DNA from 2 places in the Mesorhizobium sp. M0296 genome. Region 2 is predicted to be linked to the other one. Evidence: riboswitches for the same ligand, from Rfam matches in the RefSeq annotation. Region 2 holds a riboswitch; the other holds the start of a gene.
What was found. A riboswitch is a leader RNA that binds a small molecule or an ion and turns the genes downstream of it on or off. The one in region 2 is predicted to bind S-adenosylmethionine.

Region 1 (10,157 bases), on a different contig from region 2:
CCGTGTCGATGGCGTTGAGGCCAGCGTCGACAAAGCGGTCGAGTAGGTCGAACGAGGTTTTCTCATCGGCGGTCCAGCCGAACACATTGCCGCCCAGAACCAAAGGCGCGATGGATAGGTCGGTGCGACCGAGACGACGTTTCTGCAAGGCTGATCTCCATGGTGATTCATGCTGGGGCGGGTGGGAGCCGCCGACCGGGCTAACCTATGTCGCACCGTGGCAACGTCAAACGCATAGCCTCTTTTCCAGCCCGCCGCCGCTTCACAAAACCGCGACCCGCCGCGCCGTGTCGGGCTTCAAGACGCTGTCCCGAATTTCCAAACCAGTACCCTCTGAGGAAACAATCTGGCAAGTTTAGCACATAGATTGTCAAATCTGCCAATTCAGACCTTTGCCGGCCGGCCATAAGTTCCGCCGCGCCGACGCAAGTCTCGGCACGGTCTGGCCCGGGCTCAGACTGTTGGCCCAGGATCGTTTGTTGTGGAGACCGGCATGAAAGCAATTGTATTTGACGCCATCGGCTCGCCCCGCGACGTGCTCTATGTGGATGACCTGCCGATGCCGCGGATCGGCGACGGCGAGGTGCTGGTCAGGATGGTCTCGGCCTCGATCAATCCGGGCGACTTCCTGTTTATCCAGAACCTCTATCCCGAACCGAAGAAGCCGCATTTTCCCCGGCAGATCGCGGGAAACCATGGCGCCGGCATCGTCGAAGCCGTTGGCGCGAACGTCTTGCTGGAACCGGGCACGCTTGTCGCGTTCGGCTACTATGGCAGCTGGGCCGAGTACGCGGCCATTCCCGCCGAATGGCTGATCCCGTTGCCTGCCGGCTATCCTGTCGAACGCGCCGGGCAGATGGTGAACCCCATTACCGCGTGGGATCTGCTGGTGGATTCCCGCGTGCGGCCTGGCCAGTGGCTGGCTGTCACGGCCGGCTATTCGTCAATTTCGACAATGGTGATGCAGTTCGCCCAACGACGCGGCATCAACGTCATCGCGCTTGTGCGGCGCTCGCACCAAAGCTTCGATCTGAAGACGCTTGGCGCCGCCGCCATTCTTGACCTTTCTGACTTGAAGGCAAGTATCCGGGAAGCGGTGATGGATATCACCGGTGGCGCCGGATTGAACGGGATTATCGACAATGTCGGCGGACCTGTCAGCGGCGAATTGATCCGCACCCTGGCGCTTGGCGGACAGATGGTGATCAATGGCGGCATGAGTGCCGAGCGCTTCGAACTGCACAACTTCGATGTCTTGCTGAGCGGCGTCGAGATCAGGGCGAATATCTATCGCTATTTCTTTTCGCCGCCTGCCGAAGCCGACCGGCCTGTGCTACGCGAGGTTATCGACACCTTCGGCCAGCCCGGCTTCCACGTTCCTGTCGGCGGTCTCCACGCGCTGACCGAGTTCAAGCTTGCCGTGGCAAACAGTCTGGATCGCGCCGATCTTGGAAAACAGATTTTCAGGATGTAGCCCAGACCACGACACCGAAAACATCATGGTCAACGATAAAAGAAGCTACGTCGCGATCCGTCTTGTCACCTCTTCCAGCCAGTGGTCGCTGATACCCAGTGCTTCAAGGTGCTCCAGCGTGCTGAGCACGTAGTCCTCATTCCTCCCCGACTGGCCGACGGCGCCGCGAACGACGGTCGCCGCCTCGGCCGGGTCGAGCGCACCGGCATATTGCTCATGGCTGCGGTCCACGACATAGGCGATGGCTTCGACCGTCCCGCTCCCATCCGTTTCACTCTTGTCGAGGCGAACGCTGAGCACACGTTCGAGATAGACGTTGGTGACCAGCTCGCGTTCGCGCAGATAGGTAATGACCTCGTTGCGCAGCTCGCCTGGAACCCGGAACGCCAGCCCGATGCAGGAGCCTCCGCGGTCGAGGCCGAGCACCAGGCCCGGCCGTTCGCGCGTGCCGCGATGCACGAAAGAATAGACGCAGAGCGAACGGCGGTAGCCATGCAGGCGCGCGCGCCGCGTCTCGACATGCGCGAATCCCGGTCGCCAGATCAGTGAGCCGTAGCCAAAAACCCAAAAATCGCCCATATCGCCAAGCCTGATTGTGACGACCACCTCACCGGTGGTGTTTCAGTCCGTCTGCCTATTGGTGCCGCAAGCGACAGCCCACCCGTGCCACCCCGCGTTAACGAAAGCCGCAGCATGACGTCAAGTGACGAGCGCCCGCCGCCCAGCCAACGTCGCCGCCTGTTGTGGCTTGCCGCTTTCATTCTCGTGCTGTTCGGCATCTACAGCGCGGGCTGGTTCTACCTGGCGGACCTGGTCGAGAGCGCAACCAAAAAGGCGGTCGCCGACCTCGACGACAAAGGCATCAAGGCCGACTGCGCCAATCTCGCGGTCAGCGGCTATCCCTTCAGCTTCACCGTTTCCTGCGACAGCCTGGCTTACGAGGACGACAGCCGCAACGTCGCGGCATCGACAGGCAAGATCAACGCCGCCACGCAGATCACGCGGCTTCTGTCGCCTGCCGCCGAGCTCAGGGGGCCGCTCAGGACCTCAGTTCCCGGCATGACCCCGCTCTGGATCGACTGGGATGATCTGCGGGCCGACATGAAGCTGTCCTGGCCGCTGCCGAGGCGCCTCTCGCTGCAGGCAGAAGGCCTGTCCGGCCAGACCGATCCGGCAGACGACACCGATCCCGTCTCGCTGTTCAGCGCCGGAACCGCCACCGGACAATTGCGCCCAAACGGCCCGGACATCGACTATGCCGGCAATTTCACCGATCTTGAAATCGACGCGGCGGCCATCGACGGGCGCGTCTTGCCGCCGCTCGACGGCAGCGGCGACCTGACGCTGAAGAACGGCGTCACGCTGATCAAGGCAAATCCGAAGAGCCTGCGCGGCCAGGCGGCCGAAATCCACAAGCTCGATCTGTCGTCCGGAACTGCGCGCATCACCGTTTCCGGACCGCTGTCGGTCGATGACGACGGTCTCATAAATGCCGACCTGACGATCAGGCTCAATGATCCAAAGGCCGTGGCGGCAATCCTCGCCACCGCCATCCCCGAGCAGAAGAAACAGATCCAAACCGGCTTTGCCGGACTGGCGCTGCTCGGCAACCAGCCGTCGATGCCGCTGAAGATCGTCAGGGGCAAGGCCTCGCTCGGCTTCATCCCGCTCGGCAAGATCAAGCCGCTCGACTAGAGCAACTCCAGGAAAAGTGTGAAACGGTTTTCCGTCCGGAATTGCGCAAAACAAAGAGATAGAGCGGTTCGGCGTTTCTGTGAAACGATGAACCGCTCTAAGCCGGGCCGGCCTGCGATCGGCCTGCCGCGGCTTATCCCTTCGGCGGGTGTTCGACTGCCTGGCGGCCGAAATCCGGTACGTCGATGTCCTGGCCGGCCTCGATAATCGAGCGGCGGACGGCGCGGGTGCGGGTGAACAGGTCGAACAGTTTTTCGCCGTCGCCCCAGCGGATCGCCCGCTGCAGCGAGGACAGATCCTCGGAAAACCGCGCCAGCATTTCGAGAATGGCGTCCTTGTTGTGCAGGCAGACGTCGCGCCACATGGTCGGGTCGGACGCCGCGAGACGGGTGAAGTCGCGAAAGCCGGAAGCCGAGTATTTGATGACCTCGGACTTGGTCACCGACTCCAGATCGTCGGCGGTACCGACGATGTTGTAAGCGATGATATGCGGCAGGTGCGAAACGATGGCCAGCGTCATGTCGTGATGCTGCGGGTCCATCGTGTCGATGTTGGAGCCGCAGCGGCGCCAGAATTCCGAGAGCTTTTCCAGTGCTGCGGGATCGGTGCCGGGCAGCGGCGTGAAAATGCACCAGCGGTTCTCGAACAGTTCGGCAAAACCGGCGTCCGGTCCCGATTTTTCGGTGCCGGCCAAAGGATGGCCGGGGATGAAGTGCACGCCATCAGGCACGTGCGGCTGCATCTGCGCGATCACCGACGCCTTGGTCGAGCCGACATCGGTGAGGATGGCGCCCTTCTTCAGCGCAGGCGCGATCTCTGCGGCGACCGTGCCTGAAGAGCCGACCGGCACCGAAACGATAACCAGATCAGCATCGCGAACCGCCTCTTTCGCATCCGTCGTATAGGTGTCGCCAAGGCCGAGTTGGCTCGCGCGTGCCAGCGTCGCGTCGCTGCGCGTCGAAATCGCCACTTGGCCGGCGAGTCCCTCGCGGCGGATGACGCGGGCCAGCGACGAGCCGATCAGGCCGATGCCGACCAGCGCGATCTTTTCGAACATCGGTGAGGTCATGGTGTTCTAGCTTTTCAGGAATGTCGCGAGTGCTGCGACAACGCCGCGATTGGCCTCTTCGGTGCCGATGCTCATGCGCAGCGCGTTCGGAAAACCGTAGCCGGAAACGCGCCGCAATATGTAGCCGCGCGCACTGAGGTAGTCGTCGGCGGCCGCCGCCGAATGCCTTTTGTCCTCGGGAAAGTGGATGAGGATGAAATTGCCGACGCTCGGCGTCACCCGCAGCCCGAGCCCGCTTAGTTGCTCGCTCAGCCAGGCTAGCCAGGTCTCGTTGTGCGCGACGCTGCGTTCGATATGGGCGCGGTCGTGGATCGCCGCGATGCCGGCCTCGATCGCCGTCGCATTGACGTTGAAAGGCCCGCGCACGCGGTTGATCGCGTCGATGACGTGCATTGGCGCATACATCCAGCCGATCCGCGCCCCGCCCAGGCCCAATTTGGAGAAAGTGCGGGTCATGACCACGTTTTCCGCGCTGCCCACCAACTCGACGCCGGCTTCATAATCGTTGCGCCGGACATATTCGGCGTAAGCTGCATCCAGCACCAGAAGCACGTTTCGCGGCAGGCCGGCATGCAGGCGGCGCACCTCCTGGAACGGCACGTAGGTGCCGGTTGGATTGTTTGGATTGGCAAGGAAGATGATCCTGGTGCGCGGCGTCACCGCAGCGAGGATCGCATGGATGTCGGCGCGTTCATCGGTCTCCTTGACCGTTACCGGGACGGCACCGGCCGACTGTATGTAGATCTTGTAGACCATGAAGCCGTGTTCGGTGATGATGGCTTCGTCGCCGGGTGCGAGATAGGTCTGCGCCAGCAGGCCCAGAATCTCGTCGGAGCCGTTGGAGCAGACGATGTTCGCCGGGTTGAGCCCGTGCACCTCGGCGATCGCTTCCCTCAGGCGCCTGGCGCTGCCGTCGGGATAGACCGCGAGCTTGTCGGCGACCGCGCGCGCGGCCTCTATCGCCTTTGGCGAAGGACCGAGCGGGTTCTCGTTCGCCGACAATTTATGGACCTTGGCGACACCTTCAGGCGCCGCGCTCTTGCCGGGCACATAGGCTTCGATGTCCATGATGCCGGCGCGGGGCGTTGGACGTGTCTGATCCGGTGTCTGGCTCATTCCATGAAATCCGTCGAGGATGCCTCCATCGGGAGGCCGCAGCGGAAATACAAGCCGTGGCCCGGAATGTCGAGGGGCGGCAATTCGGGATCAAGAACTTGCCGTTGACGAACCCACGCGCGAGTCATAGAAGAGCATCGACAGTTCCGTGGTGATTTGGCCGGTCGGCTTGCAGCCACGTTAAACAACTTGCTAAAGGGCCGTTTGCATCTTGTAACCGGCTTTGCGAAGGCATGGCCGGTTTTTTGTTGCCCGGGCTGGCTGTTGCCCAGACCGGCGGACAACGGAAGGCCGGGCAAGGATATGTAATGGTCGCTTTGCGCGCTCGAAAAACCAACAACGAGGCCGACCAGCCGTCGAGCCCGGTGTTGCGTTTCGGCGCCGACAAGCCGCTCAAGCTCGACGCCGGCACGCTGCTGTCGCCGTTCCAGATCGCCTACCAGACCTATGGCGCGCTCAACGATGCGCGCTCCAACGCCATCCTCGTCTGCCATGCGCTGACCGGCGACCAGCACGTCGCCAACACTAATCCGGTGACCGGCAAGCCGGGCTGGTGGGAAGTGCTGATCGGTCCCGGCAAGATCATCGATACCGACCGTTTCTTCGTCATCTCGTCAAACGTCATCGGCGGCTGTCTCGGCTCCACCGGCCCCGCCTCGACCAATCCCGCCACCGCCAAGCCCTACGGGCTCGACCTGCCGATCATCACCATCCGCGACATGGTGCGGGCGCAGTTGATGCTGGTCGAGCATTTCGGCATCGAACAGCTGTTCAGCGTGCTGGGCGGCTCGATGGGCGGCATGCAGGTGCTGCAATGGGCCTCCAGCTATCCGGAGCGCGTCTTCTCGGCGTTGCCGATCGCCACCGGTGCCCGCCATTCCTCGCAGAACATCGCTTTCCACGAGGTCGGCAGGCAGGCAGTGATGGCCGACCCGGACTGGCATGGCGGCAAATATTTCGAGCATGGCAAGCGGCCGGAAAAGGGGCTGGCGGTGGCGCGCATGGCCGCCCACATCACCTATCTGTCGGAAGCAGCGCTGCACCGCAAGTTCGGCCGCAACCTGCAGGACCGCGAAGCGCTGACCTTCGGTTTCGATGCCGACTTCCAGATCGAGAGCTATCTGCGCCATCAGGGCATGACCTTCGTCGACCGCTTCGATGCCAACTCCTATCTCTACATGACGCGGGCGATGGACTATTTCGATCTCGCCGCCGATCATGGCGGCCGGCTGGCCGATGCCTTCGCCGGCACCAAGACGCGCTTCTGCCTGGTTTCGTTCACCAGCGACTGGCTGTTCCCGACCGAAGAGAGCCGCTCGGTCGTGCACGCGCTGAACGCGGCCGGCGCTTCGGTCTCGTTCGTCGAGATCGAGACCGACCGCGGCCACGACGCCTTCCTGCTCGACGAGCCCGAACTGTTCGCCGCCATCAAAGGCTTCATCGCCTCGGCCGCCCGGGCAAGAGGGCTCGGCGCATGACCCCAAAAAGTTGCAGGCTTTTCGGATCAGGACCATGCGCCAGGCATCAGCGCATGACCCCGAAAGGTTGCAGACTTTTCGGATCAGGATCATGCGCCAGGCAGGAGCCGAACGCATGAGCGTCAACCGCGCCCAGCGCGTCGACCTCGAAGTCGTCGCCGATCTCATCCCGCCGCAGTCGCGGGTGCTGGATGTCGGTTCCGGCGACGGCCTGCTGCTCGAATTGCTGCAGGCGACCAAGAAGGTCGATGGCCGCGGGCTGGAGCTGTCGCAGCGCGGCGTCAACGAATGCGTGGCGCGTGGCCTGTCGGTCATCCAGGGCGATGCCGACAAGGATCTCCAATTCTATCCCGACAAGGGCTTCGACTTCGTCGTCTTGTCGCAGACCTTGCAGGCGACACGCAATCCGAAGCTGGTGCTCGACGAACTGCTCCGGATCGGCAACCGCGCCATCGTCTCATTCCCGAATTTCGGCCATTGGCGGGTCCGCTTTTCGTTGCTCTTCAACGGCCGCATGCCGGTGACCAGGGACCTGCCCTATTCCTGGTACGACACGCCGAACATCCATTTCTGCACCATTCGCGACTTCGTCAATCTGTGCGACGAGCTTGGCGCGACGGTGGAAAAGGCAACCGCGCTCGACGCCAACGGCCAGCGGATCGGCTTCTCGATGCCGTGGTGGTTCTGGAATTTCTTCGGCCAGCAGGCGGTATTCCTGCTGAAACGATAAGAGCCAATCGTGGCAGATCGTCCCTCTATTCGAGAACGTCGGTGGCCTTGTGGGGGTGCTGGACGCCGTCGACGAAGACCACGTCGGACTGGGAATTGCCGGTGCGCAGCGGCAATATCTCCTGATAGGCGGGCGAGTCGTACCATGCACGTGCCTGCTGCCGGTTGGGAAACTCGATGACTATGAGATAGCCCGGCCAGGTGTTTTCAACGACTTCCACCTCGCCTCCGTGCACCACGAAGCGGCCGCCAAACGGTTCCAGTGTGGCATCGATCTTGTGCAGGTACTCGACGATCTGCGGCCCCGGCGTGACCTGGCGCATATGGGCGACGGCGTAGGCGGTCATGGCGTAATCTCCTTGTGGTCGAAGGCCGGACAACCGGCTTGATGGGAGCAGTTTGCCGAGACGTAGTACGCTGGTCGATTACCCCAGAGGTAATGACACTGAATACAAAAACCGACGCGCGGCTGCCGTCACCTGAAAGATATTTCCGCCTGGCACCGATGATTTTGGCACACCTGCGCTGTCCTTATCGATGAGCGCGCCTGGATGGTCCGGCGGCCGGGAACGAGAGGTGATCCATGGGATCGTTGCAAAATCAGAATGTCGTCGTCGTCGGAGGCAGCCGTGGTGTCGGCCGCTCGATCGCGGAGGCCGCCCTCAAAGAGAAAGCGACGGTGCTCGCCGTCGCCCGCGGAAAACAGGCCCTGGCGCAATTTGCCTGGGAGGTCTCGGGCGTGAAGACGCTCGCGGTCGATGCTACGGTGGACTCCGCCCCGGATAAGGTCTTCGCCGCGCTTGAGCCGGACGTGCTGGTGATCTGTGCAGGCGCGCTGGCGCCTTCTGCGCCGGTGCATGAACAGAACTGGAAGGCGTTCTCGGCAAATTGGGACACGGACGTCAAGGCGTCGTTCCTGTTTTGCCGGGCCGCTCTGCGGCGTCCGCTCAAGCCGGGGACCCGGATCGTTCTGATCTCCAGCGGCGCAGCCTTGACCGGCGGACCACCGAACGCCGGCGGCTATGCCGGCGCAAAACGCATGCAGATGTTCCTGGCCGGTCATAGCCAGAAGGAGGCCGACCGGCTTGGCCTCGGCCTGCGCTTCATGGCGCTCGCGCCGATGCGCATCATGCCGGAAACCGGCGTGGGCAAGGCCGGCGTCGACAGCATAGCGGCCTATATGGGCATCCAGCCGGCGGACTTCATCGCCGCCATGACCGACATGCAAACGCCGGCCGATGTCGGACGGGCGGTGGTCGCACTCGCCACCGGCCAGCCGCAAGGCAGTTCCTTCATGGTGAGCGGTAGCGGGCTTGCCCCGGCCGCCTGAGGGGCGCGTAATGCAACGCTCGCTCGTAACCGCACAAGCCACATGACAGACGCTCAACCACCTCTGGAACCAGCAGGCCAGCCGATCCTCGATCGGCTGGCCTTCGAGAAGGTCACGGCCGCGCATCGCCGCGAGCTCAAGCTGCATTGTTATCGCATGATGGGTTCGCTGCACGAGGCCGACGACCTCGTCCAGGACACGTTGCTTCGCGCCTGGCGCGCAAGATCGGAGTTCGACGGGCGAGGTTCGGTTCGCGGTTGGCTTTACATGATCGCGACCAACGCTTGCCTCAACGCCATCAAGGCGAGGTCGAGGGCGCGTCGCATTCTCCGGGAACCCGGACGGCCGCCCTCGCACGGGGCGGCCATAGGCGGGCCGGTAGCCGACATCGCCTGGCTGGAGCCCTACCCCGACGCCGAGCTTCCCGACGTTGCCGGCAGCGAGCCAGGTCCGGAAGCCCGTTACGAGAGCCGCGAGGCCGTCCAGCTCGCCTTCGTCGCGGCGATCCAGGATCTGCCGCCCAGGCAGCGCGCCGCGCTGCTGCTTGCCGACGTCCTCGGATGGTCGGCCGTCGAGACGGCGCGTTTGCTGGGCGGATCGACGGCTTCGATCAACAGCGCGTTGCAGCGCGCCCGCGTAACGCTGGCGGCGCGCTATCCTCAGGGACGGCCGGCCAGCCGATCACGGCCCAGCCCCGAAGAAGGCCTGCTTCTCGAACGCTACATGCAGGCCTGGCAGGCCGCCAATCTCGACAGCTTGATCGAGCTGCTGCGTGAGGACGCCATCTATACCATGCCGCCTTGGCGTGAATGGTATCAAGGCCGCGAAGCGATCCGCGGTTTCTTCGAGACCGTCTGGCCGAGGTTTGGCGGCTTCCGCTCGCTGGCCACCCGCGCCAATGCCCAGTCGGCGGTCGGGGTTTATTCCCGCAGCCACGATGGCCCTGAATGGCGGGCCCATTCCCTGCATGTGTTCGACGCAGCCGAGGGCGGGATCGCTTCCTTGACGATCTTCATAGGGCCGCTCGGGCCATCTCTGTTCCCGGCCTTCGGCCTGCCACCAGCCTAGCTTACCCCTGGGCCAGCCTTATCGGTCGAGTTCCGGGAAATATGGGTCCGAGAAAAACCTTCGGTCGCGCTCGCCTTGCAGGCAGTCGATCGGTGCGTCGATGCGGATCGTCCTCGGATCCAGCTTGGGATACTCGATGCCGCTGACCTCGAGGATCAGTTTGCGGCGAGTGGCGGTGGCGAATTCGGAAGCAGCATA
Region 2 (10,157 bases):
CGCGAACTCGCCAAGGCGACGGTCGAACTCGTCGACAAGGTGCTCTCGGGCGGCAAGCCGGAAGGCCTCGACACCACGACCTACAACAACGACGTCAAGGTCGTTCCCTCGATCCTGTTGACACCGCACGACGTCGACAAGTCGAACTATCAGGCCCTGGTGGTCGACTCCGGCTACATCAAGGCCGAAGAGCTGAAGTAATCGCGGTTACAAAGCCTGGGGTCCTGCGCAGGCAGGGCCCCTTTTCGTTGGCGAGCCAGCCCGGTATTGTTTGCGGACCTCGCAGGAGTGGTATTCTCAATGGCATCGACGATTTTGGAGATGCGCGACATCACCAAGACGTTTCCCGGCGTCAAGGCGCTGTCGAACGTTAAGCTCATGGTCGAGGAAGGCGATATCCATGCCGTGGTCGGCGAGAACGGCGCCGGCAAGTCGACGCTGATGAAGGTGCTGTCGGGTGTGTATCCGTCCGGCACCTATGACGGCCAGATCATCTATCGCGGCGATGAGTGCCATTTCAAAGGCATCCATGACAGCGAGCGCAAGGGCATCGTCATCATCCACCAGGAGCTTGCGCTGGTGCCGATGCTGTCGATCGCCGAAAACATCTTTCTCGGCAACGAGCACGCCAGCTACGGCGTCATCGACTGGAATGCCAATGAGGCGCGCACCAGCGCCCTGCTCAAGAAGGTCGGCCTCAAGGAAGACCCCAACACGCTGATCACCAATATCGGCGTCGGCAAGCAGCAGCTGGTCGAGATCGCCAAGGCGCTCAGCAAGGAAGTGAAGTTGCTCATTCTCGACGAGCCGACCGCGAGCCTGTCCGAAAAGGACAGCCAGGCGCTGCTCGATCTGCTGCTCGAATTCAAGCGGCAAGGCATCACTTCGATCCTGATCTCGCACAAGCTCAACGAGGTGAACCGGGTCGCCGACAAGGTCACCATCATCCGTGACGGGCGGACCATCGAGACGCTGGCCAAGAAGGACATCTCGGAGGACCGCATCATTACCTCGATGGTCGGCCGTTCGCTCGACGACCGCTATCCGCCGCGCGAGCCGAAGATCGGCGAGACCGTTCTCGAAGTGAAAAACTGGTCGGTCTACCACCCCATCCATGCCGAGCGGCAGGTCATCAAGGGTATCAACCTCAACGCCCGCAAGGGCGAGGTGGTCGGCATTGCCGGGCTGATGGGCGCCGGCCGGACCGAGTTTGCCATGAGCCTGTTCGGCCGGTCCTATGGCCGCCGCATCACCGGCGAGGTGTTCCTTGACGGCAAGCCGATCGATGTCTCCTCGGTGAGCAAGGCGGTGGAACACGGCATCGCCTACGTTACCGAGGACCGCAAGACCTACGGGCTCAACCTGATCGATCATATCAAGCACAACATCACACTCGCCAACCTGCCCAGCGTGTCGCGCCACGGCGTGATCGACGATTTGCGCGAGCTTTCGGTCGCCAATGATTATCGCGGCAGGACCAATATCCGCGCCTCGAGCGTCTACCAGATGACCGGCAACCTTTCTGGCGGCAATCAGCAGAAGGTGGTGCTATCGAAATGGCTGTTCGCCAATCCGGAAGTGCTGATCCTCGACGAGCCGACACGCGGTATCGACGTCGGCGCCAAGTATGAAATCTATACGATCATCGCGCGTCTCGCCTCCGAGGGTAAGGCAATCATCGTCATCTCGTCGGAAATGCCCGAACTGCTCGGCATCACCGACCGCATCTACGTCATGAACGAAGGACGCATCGTCGGCGAAATGGCGGCAAGCGACGCCAGCCAGGAAAAGATAATGCGCGCCATCGTCCGCGGAGAAGGAAAAGCATCATGAGCACCGAAAGCGCTCCCGGGCCGCAGACCGGCGTTGCCCAGGATCTACAACAGGGACCTCGCATTGCCGTCTCGGCGCTGGTCACCAACCTGCGCGAATACGGGTTGGTGCTGGCGTTGATCGCAATCATGGTGTTCTTCCAGTTCACCACGTCCGGAACGCTGTTCAAGCCGGTGAACCTCAGCAATCTCGTGCAGCAGAACAGCTTCATCATCGTGATGGCGCTGGGCATGCTTCTGGTGATCGTTTCGGGTCACATCGATCTCAGCGTCGGCTCCGTCGCCGGCTTCATCGGCGCACTGGCGGCGATGATGATGGTCATCTGGCCGCTTGGCCCATTGAGCAATCCGCTGGTGGTGTCGATCATCTGCCTGATCGTCGGTGGTGCGATCGGCGCGGCACAAGGCTACTGGATTGCCTATCACCGAATACCGAGCTTTATCGTCACGCTGGCGGGCATGCTGATCTTCCGCGGCATCTGCCAGGCGCTGCTGGGTGGCGGGTCTTCCGTAGGGCCGCTTCCCGTCGGCTTCAAGGCGCTCAGTTCCGGCTTCATTCCGGACCTGATCGGCCCATTGACGCTGATACCGCCAACCGTGAACGCCGCCGGCAAAACCATTGTCGGCAGCGGCCTGACGCTGCACCTGACGACGATCGTGATCGGCCTCGTCGCCGTGCTCGCCTATGCCTATTTCGGGCTCAGGGCACGGCGCACCCGCGAAAAGCATGGCTACGAAGCCGAGCCCTTCTCGCTGTTCGTCGTCAAGACCCTGGTGATCAGCGCGCTGGCGCTGTTTCTCGTCTACCAATTCGCCACCTATAGGGGCCTCCCGATCGTTCTCATGGTGATGGGCGTGCTGATCGCGTTGTTCGTCTTCGTTACCAAACGCATGACGATCGGCCGTCGCATCTATGCGATGGGCGGCAATGCCAAGGCAGCCCAGCTATCGGGCATCAAGACCGAACGGCTGACGTTGATGGTGTTCATCAATATGGGCGTGCTGTCGGCACTCGGCGGCCTGATTATCGCGGCGCGCCTGGGGCAGGCTGTGCCGGCGGCCGGCCTCGGCAGCGAGCTCGACGTCATCGCCGCGGTGTTCATCGGTGGCGCTTCGGCGATGGGCGGCGTCGGCCAGGTGATCGGCGCGGTGGTCGGCGGCTTCATCATGGGCGTCATGAACAACGGCATGTCGATCATGGGCGTCAATGTCGATTGGCAGCAGGTGGTCAAAGGCCTGGTGCTGCTCGGCGCCGTCGTCTTCGACGTCTACAACAAGAACAAGGCTTGAGAGGCAACCAGGAGGCATACGGGTCACATCGCGGCGCTGCCGGGCGGCGCAAAAAAGTCCCCGAGGGACCTGATCCGCGAGCGCAATCCGGACGAAGAATTTCAACCGAGGCGCGGACAAGGGTCCGAGCCGCGCTGGGCAGGGTTTGCCAAGAAAGGCACGCCAAGCCCGCAATTCAGAGAGGGTTACCATGCTGATCTCACAAATCCTCGACGACGCCGATACGATCCGGGTCGTTGCCCGCAACGGCGGCAAGACCCGCGTCATCAACGGCGCCCGCAGCGTCTATTCGCTGGCGATGGAAGCCGCGCGTACCGGCAGCGGGCTTGTTGCCCTGATCGAGCGCAAGGGCTTCGGCGAAACCGTCGATCTCGACGCAGCCTACAAGAAGGGCCGGCTGCTGTCGCCGATCAACCATCCCGATCCGGCGCATCTCCATCTCACCGGCACCGGGCTGACGCATCTCGGCTCCGCCGCGACCCGCGATTCCATGCACAAGAAGCTCAGCACGGACGGCGAGGAACAGCTGACCGATTCCATGAAGATGTTCCGCATGGGGCTTGAGGGCGGCAAGCCGGCGAAGGGCCAGATCGGCGTGCAGCCGGAATGGTTCTACAAGGGCAACGGCACCATGGCGGTGGCGCCCGGTGCGGCGCTTATGTCGCCGGCCTTCGCCCAGGATGCCGGCGAGGAGCCGGAAATCGCCGGTATCTATGTGATCGGCGACGACGGCGCCCCGTTCCGCGTCGGCTTCACGCTGTCTAACGAGTTTTCCGACCATGTCACCGAGCGTGTGAACTATCTCTTCCTTGCCCATTCCAAGCTGCGCAACGCTTCGTTCGGGCCGGAGATCCTGATCGGCGACCTGCCGTCCGATATCCGCGGCGCTTCACGCATCCTGCGCGACGGCAAGCTGCTTTGGGAAAAGCCGTTCCTGTCGGGCGAGGCGAACATGTCGCACACCATTGGCAATCTCGAGCATCATCACTTCAAATACTCGGCCTTCCGCCAGCCGGGTGACGTGCATGTGCACATGTTCGGCACGGCGACGCTGTCCTTCGCCGACGGCATCAGGACCGAGGCCGGTGACGTATTCGAAATCGAGGCGCAGGATTTCGGCCTGCCGCTGCGCAACCCGCTTGAAATCGAGCAGCCGGTGAAGGTGGCGGTGAAGGCGCTTTGAGCCGGGCGTAGCCCGCAAGTGAGAGGAAGCTCAGCGCGCAGCGCGGAAATGCTTGGACAGTTTCAGGCCCTGCGCCTGATAGTTCGAGCCTAGATCTGTGCCGTAGAGCGCCCGCGGCCGTTTCAGCATGTGCTCGTAGACCAACCGTCCGACGATCTGGCCGTGGTCGAGGATGAACGGCACTTCATGGCTGCGCACCTCGAGCACCGCCCGGCTGCCGGTGCCGCCCGACGCCGAATGGCCGAAACCCGGGTCGAAGAAACCGGCATAATGGACGCGGAACTCGCCGACCAGCGGGTCGAAAGGCGTCATTTCGGCCGCGTAGAGCGGCGGCACATGCACCGCCTCGCGCGACACCAGAATATAGAATTCGTCCGGATCGAGCACCAGCTCGCCGGCACCGCTCTTGTAGAGCGGCTCCCAGAAATCGACGACATCCTGCGCGGCGCGCTTGTCGACGTCGACCAGGCCGGTGTGGTGCTTGCCGCGATAGCCGACCAGCCCGTCCTTGTCGCCGTCGAGATCGATCGACAGCGCGATGCCGCCGCCTGAGATGTTGGGCGGTTCGGTGGCGACCAGCATCTCGGCGCGGTGCAGGTCGTGCAGCTCGCTTTCCGACAAGAGCGCATTGCCGGTGCGGAACCTGATCTGCGACAGCCGCGAGCCGGTCCGCACGACGATCGGGAAAGTGCGCGGGCTGACCTCCAGATAGAGCGGGCCTTCATAGCCGGCGGCGATCTTGTCGAACTCGTGGCCACGGTCGGTCATTACCCGGGTGAAGATATCGAGCCGTCCGGTCGAGCTTTTCGGGTTGGCGGAGGCGGAAATATGGGCGGGCAGCGCCAGGCTTTCGAGCAGCGGCACGATGTAGACGCAGCCGGTTTCCAGCACGGCACCTTCGGCGAGGTTGATCTCGTGCAGCTTCAGCCGGTCGAGCTTATCGACAACCCTGTGGTCCGGGCCGGGCAAGAAGGAAGCGCGCACCCGCCAGGCCTTGTCGCCCAGCCTGAGGTCAAGGCTGGCCGGCTGGATCTGATCGGCATCGAGCGTGCGCGGCGATTTCAGCGCGCCCGTCTGGAACAGCGCGGAAATATCCTGATCGGGAAGAATGCCTGTCTGCCGCAAGGGTCTGGCTCCGTTCGAACGCCGGGCGAGGTCTTGTTCTGTCGCAGGTCCGACCGTGGACGCCTTTGGCACCTGCTTGGTACAATCCTCTTAATCATGCCGGCAATTGACGCAAGCGTGGCGCGGGTCTAAAGCTCGTTATCCCGTGGTGATTTGGCCGGTCGGCTTGCAGCCACGTTAAACAAGTCGCTAAAGGACCGTCGGGCCGCAAGGCCATATGGACCGGTTGCGACTTTCGCGACCGGTTTTTTGTTGTTTGGACCAATTTTGGTGTTTGGATAGAATGATGACCAAGAAGCGCGACTGGAAGCCTCAGACCGCACTCGTGCATGCCGGAACGCTGCGTTCCGGCTTCGGCGAGACCTCCGAGGCGATGTATCTCACCCAAGGCTATGTCTACGAGACGGCGCAAGCGGCGGAAGCGCGCTTCAAGGGCGAGGAGCCGGGCTTCATCTATTCGCGCTATGCCAATCCGACGGTCGACATGTTTGAGAAACGCATGTGCGCGCTGGAAGGAGCCGAGGACGCGCGCGCCACGGCATCCGGCATGGCGGCGGTGACGGCAGCACTGCTGTGCAGCGCCAAGGCGGGCGACCATATCGTGGCGGCGCGCGCGCTGTTCGGCTCCTGCCGCTGGGTGGTCGAGACGCTGGCGCCGAAATACGGCATTGAGGCAACGCTGGTCGACGGCACCGACATCGCCAATTGGGAAAAGGCGGTCAAGCCCAACACCAAACTGTTTTTCCTGGAAAGCCCGACCAATCCGACGCTGGAGGTAGTCGACATTGCTGCCGTCGCGGCACTTGCCAATTCGATCGGCGCCAGGTTGATCGTCGACAATGTCTTCGCCACGCCCTTGCAGCAGAAACCCCTGCAGCTCCGCGCCCACATCGTCGTCTATTCGGCCACGAAGCATATTGACGGCCAGGGGCGCTGTCTTGGCGGCATCGTTCTGTCGGACAAGAAATGGATCGACGAGAACCTGCATGACTATTTCCGCCACACCGGCCCAAGCCTCTCGCCCTTCAATGCCTGGACGCTGCTGAAAGGCCTGGAGACGCTGCCGCTGCGCGTACGCCAGCAGACGGAAAGTGCCGGCCGCATCGCGGATTTCCTCGCCGAGCGCCCGCAAATCGCCCGCGTCATCTATCCCGGCCGCGCCGACCACCCGCAAGCGGCCGTGGTCCAGAAGCAGATGTCGGGCGGCTCGACGCTGATTTGCCTCGATGTGAAGGGCGGCAAGCAGGCGGCCTTTGCCTTCCAGAACGCACTCGACGTCGTGCTGATTTCCAACAATCTCGGCGACGCCAAGAGCCTGATCACCCATCCGGCGACGACGACGCACAAGAACTTGACCGATGAGGCCCGCGCCGAGCTCGGCATCGGACCGGGAACGCTCAGGCTGTCAGTTGGCCTTGAGGACGCCGACGACCTGCTCGAAGACATCGAGCAGGCACTGAGAGTTGCCGGATAAGGGCTGGCCGAATAGAGGCGAGCGGGGACGCGCCGATCAGGCGCCGGACGGGGTCTCTTCCAGCTCCGCGACGGCCTTGGTCTGGATAGTCATCACATTGCCGCGCCAGTCGACGGCGCCGCTCAGCCATCCGCGCGCCCAAATGGCGGGAAGCATCAGGTCTCGCGCCATCATCGCCAGGATGGTGCGCAGCGACAGGTGCCATCCCTTGGCCGAGGCCAAGGCGCATTCCGGCAGGTAGGCCGCGACCAGCACGGCGATGGCGGTTGCCGGCAGGCTGACGCCGGCGTCAGCCGCCGCGATCAGCGCAAGCACCAGCGGCGGCGCTGCGCCGATCAGGATCTCGGGGGCGAAGAACAGCGCGAAGGTGACGCGGCGCAGCCGCGCCCAGCGCGTCTGCCGCGACCAGATCTCGCCAAACGTGCGCCGGCCGAGCGGCTGTTCGAAGGGCGAGGCGACAAGATTGACCCGCAGTCCGAACCCGTTGACCAGCTTGGTCGCGGCGGCGTCTTCGGCGATCTCGGCAGCAAGCGCGCAGATGCCGCCATTGGCGTCGAGCATCGGCTTATTCCACAACATGCTCTTGCCCTGCGCGAAGCCGAGGCCGAGCGCCTCTCCGGCGTACTGCCAGCGTGCCTGCAGCGTGTTGAGAAAGGCGCATTCGACCTCCCCCCAGAAGCCGTCCGGCCGCGAGCCGATCGGCGTCGAGCAGACCAGGCCGGTGTCGTGCCGCCACGCCGCCATCAGGTGCTGGACGTAGTCGCTCGGCATAAGCACGTTGGAATCGGCAAGGATGACCCAGCTATAATGCGCCGCTTCCCAACCCTTCACGCAATTGTTGAGTTTTGGATTGCCGCTGATGCGGTCGTCACCGACTAGAAGGCGGGCGCGAATAGCTGGAAAGCGCGCCATTGCGGCGGTGATCGGCTTGACCACCGGGTCGTCGGCATGGGCAACGCAGAAGATGAGTTCGTAGCGCGGCCAGTCGAGTGAGAAGGCGCGCTCCAGCGTCTCTTCGGCAAACGGCTCGACGCCGCGCGCCGGGATGACGATCGATACCGGCGGCGCGTTGGCCGCGGGCGGTGCGATCCTGGCTGGTCGCTTCAGCTTCAGCGAAGCTAACAGGATGCTGGCGAGATTTGAAAGAAGGAGGGCTATGGAAAGGAGGGCGGCTGCGAATGTCGGTTCCATCGAGATCTGGTCACTCCAGAAGTGCCGGCCGCATGATGGCCGTTTTCAACAATTCGACAGAACGCTGAGTCGCCCGGCACAAGCCTGCACACCATCATTGTCATGTGTCACTCAAATGACATTGTTTTTCGGCACCTGCGCTCGAGTCGGGCAAGGAGATGACGCGCATCGTTGATCAAACTGCGCTGAGCGTCGAAAGTTCCATCTACATTGCTTTGGAGCAGTTTATGTACAGCGCCGTCACCCGCAACATCGAAGTGCAGGTCAGGCCGTTCTATCTGGAGGATCACTCCGACCCGTCGCAAAACCGCTATGTCTGGGGATATCAGGTGACCATCGACAATCAGTCGGATGAGTTCGTGCAGCTTCTGTCGCGCTACTGGCACATTACCGACGGCACCGGCAAGGTCGAGGAAGTGCGCGGCCCCGGGGTCGTCGGCGAGCAACCCGGACTCAACCCCGGCGACAGCTATCAGTATACGTCTGGATGCCCGCTCTCGACGCCGTCCGGCATCATGGTCGGGCACTACACCATGCGCAACAAGCGGGGCGAGACGTTCGACGTCGCCATCCCCGCCTTCTCGCTCGACTTGCCGGGAATGCGGCGCACCGTCAATTGACGGCCGTCATCCGGCCGCTGCAAACTCCGCCGGGTCGAAGTCATATTGCTTCGAGCAGAATTCGCAGGCGACGTGAATGCTGCCATCCTCGGTGCTGTCCCTGATCTCCTCGGCGGAAAAGCCTTCGAGGATGCCGTGGATCTTCTCCCTCGAGCATGAGCACTGGTCGGCGACCGGCACCCCGCCGAACACGCGGACGCCATGCTCGTGGAAAAGCCGGTAAAGCAGCCGTTCGGCGCCGATCGTCGGATCGATCAGCTCGGTCGGTTCAATAGTACCAACCAGCGCCAGCAGCTCCTGCCAGGAATTGTCGGTCGGGTCGTGGATTTCCTCACGCGGATCGCCGTCGCCACCGGGAAGGTCGGGTACGCGCATGCGCTCCGCCGACTGCGGCAGGAATTGTGCCAGCAGGCCACCGGCCCGCCATTGCTCGCGGGCACCGCCGACGCCGGGCGTCAGAAGCTTGGCAACCGAAAGCCGGAGGTCGGTCGGAATCTGCTCCGACTGGCGGAAATAAGTGCGTGCGGCATCTTCCAGTGTGACGCCGTCGAGCTGGACGATGCCCTGGTAGCGTTGTGTGTGAGCGCCCTGGTCGATGGTCAGCGCCAGGACGCCGCTGCCGAGCAGCGTCTGCGGTGACGTCTCGCCGGCAGAAGTCAAAGCCTGCAGCCGGTCGGCATCGAAGCGGGCATAAGCGCGCAGCGCTTGCGGCGTGGAGAAATCCGCGACCAGCATGTCGACCGGCCCGTCGGTGCGGGTCTGCAGAATGAACTTGCCCTCGAACTTCAGCGAAGTTCCGAGCAATACCGTCAACACACAGGCTTCAGCCAGGAGCCGGGCGACCGGCTCGGGATAGTCGTGGCGGCTGAGAATAGCATCGAGCATCGGCCCGAGCTGGACGGTGCGACCGCGCACGTCGAGCGGGCCGACCTCGAACGGCACGACATGGTCGTCGCCGGCGTAGCCGAATTCGCCGAGCTTGGGTTTATGTTCAGCCAATTGATGAGTTTCCAACATGACAAAGCTCCGGGGCGCGGCGATGCCGCCCTCCGGGGCGCATGCGACGAGACGCGCTCGATTTGCGTGATGCGCCTGAGATAGGCACCACCAACTCCCGGATCAAGGCGGCCCAGATCAAGGCGGCGCAGATCAGGCCGGCCCGGATCACCGCGGCTCGTATCAAGCGCCCAGGCACCAGGCCAGGACCGCCTTCTGGGCATGGAGCCGGTTCTCGGCCTCATCGAACACCACCGAATGCGGTCCGTCGATGACCTCGTCGGTAACCTCCTCACCGCGATGCGCCGGTAGACAGTGCATGAACAGCGCGTCCGGCTTGGCTTTCGCCATCAGTGCCGCATTGACCTGATAGGGCAGGAAGACATTGTGGCCGCGGGCTCGGTGCTCCTGGCCCATCGACACCCAGCAGTCGGTGACGATGCAGT

Region 1: it holds a riboswitch for S-adenosylmethionine, as region 2 does, so the genes downstream of both, metX (homoserine O-acetyltransferase MetX) here and NKI97_RS16310 (O-succinylhomoserine sulfhydrylase) in region 2, are expected to answer to the same signal.

The regions. Positions count from the first base shown of each region.
Region 1 covers NZ_JAMYRZ010000001.1:73,836-83,992, reverse strand. The annotation lists gene NKI97_RS00430 (aldo/keto reductase) at 1-148, opposite strand, end outside; gene NKI97_RS00425 (quinone oxidoreductase family protein) at 494-1,474, shown strand; gene NKI97_RS00420 (gamma-glutamylcyclotransferase) at 1,520-2,053, opposite strand; gene NKI97_RS00415 (DUF2125 domain-containing protein) at 2,168-3,169, shown strand; gene NKI97_RS00410 (prephenate/arogenate dehydrogenase family protein) at 3,303-4,238, opposite strand; gene hisC (histidinol-phosphate transaminase) at 4,245-5,354, opposite strand; SAM riboswitch at 5,493-5,570, shown strand; gene metX (homoserine O-acetyltransferase MetX) at 5,663-6,832, shown strand; gene metW (methionine biosynthesis protein MetW) at 6,948-7,562, shown strand; gene NKI97_RS00390 (DUF1330 domain-containing protein) at 7,588-7,908, opposite strand; gene NKI97_RS00385 (SDR family NAD(P)-dependent oxidoreductase) at 8,145-8,891, shown strand; gene NKI97_RS00380 (RNA polymerase subunit sigma-70) at 8,934-9,959, shown strand; gene NKI97_RS00375 (DUF1194 domain-containing protein) at 9,978-10,157, opposite strand, start outside.
Region 2 covers NZ_JAMYRZ010000015.1:8,196-18,352, forward strand. The annotation lists gene chvE (multiple monosaccharide ABC transporter substrate-binding protein) at 1-201, shown strand, start outside; gene mmsA (multiple monosaccharide ABC transporter ATP-binding protein) at 301-1,833, shown strand; gene mmsB (multiple monosaccharide ABC transporter permease) at 1,830-3,122, shown strand; gene araD1 (AraD1 family protein) at 3,313-4,305, shown strand; gene NKI97_RS16305 (2'-deoxycytidine 5'-triphosphate deaminase) at 4,336-5,430, opposite strand; SAM riboswitch at 5,566-5,643, shown strand; gene NKI97_RS16310 (O-succinylhomoserine sulfhydrylase) at 5,714-6,904, shown strand; gene NKI97_RS16315 (glycosyltransferase) at 6,941-8,095, opposite strand; gene apaG (Co2+/Mg2+ efflux facilitator ApaG/CorD) at 8,323-8,715, shown strand; gene NKI97_RS16325 (Hsp33 family molecular chaperone) at 8,722-9,732, opposite strand; gene argF (ornithine carbamoyltransferase) at 9,895-10,157, opposite strand, start outside.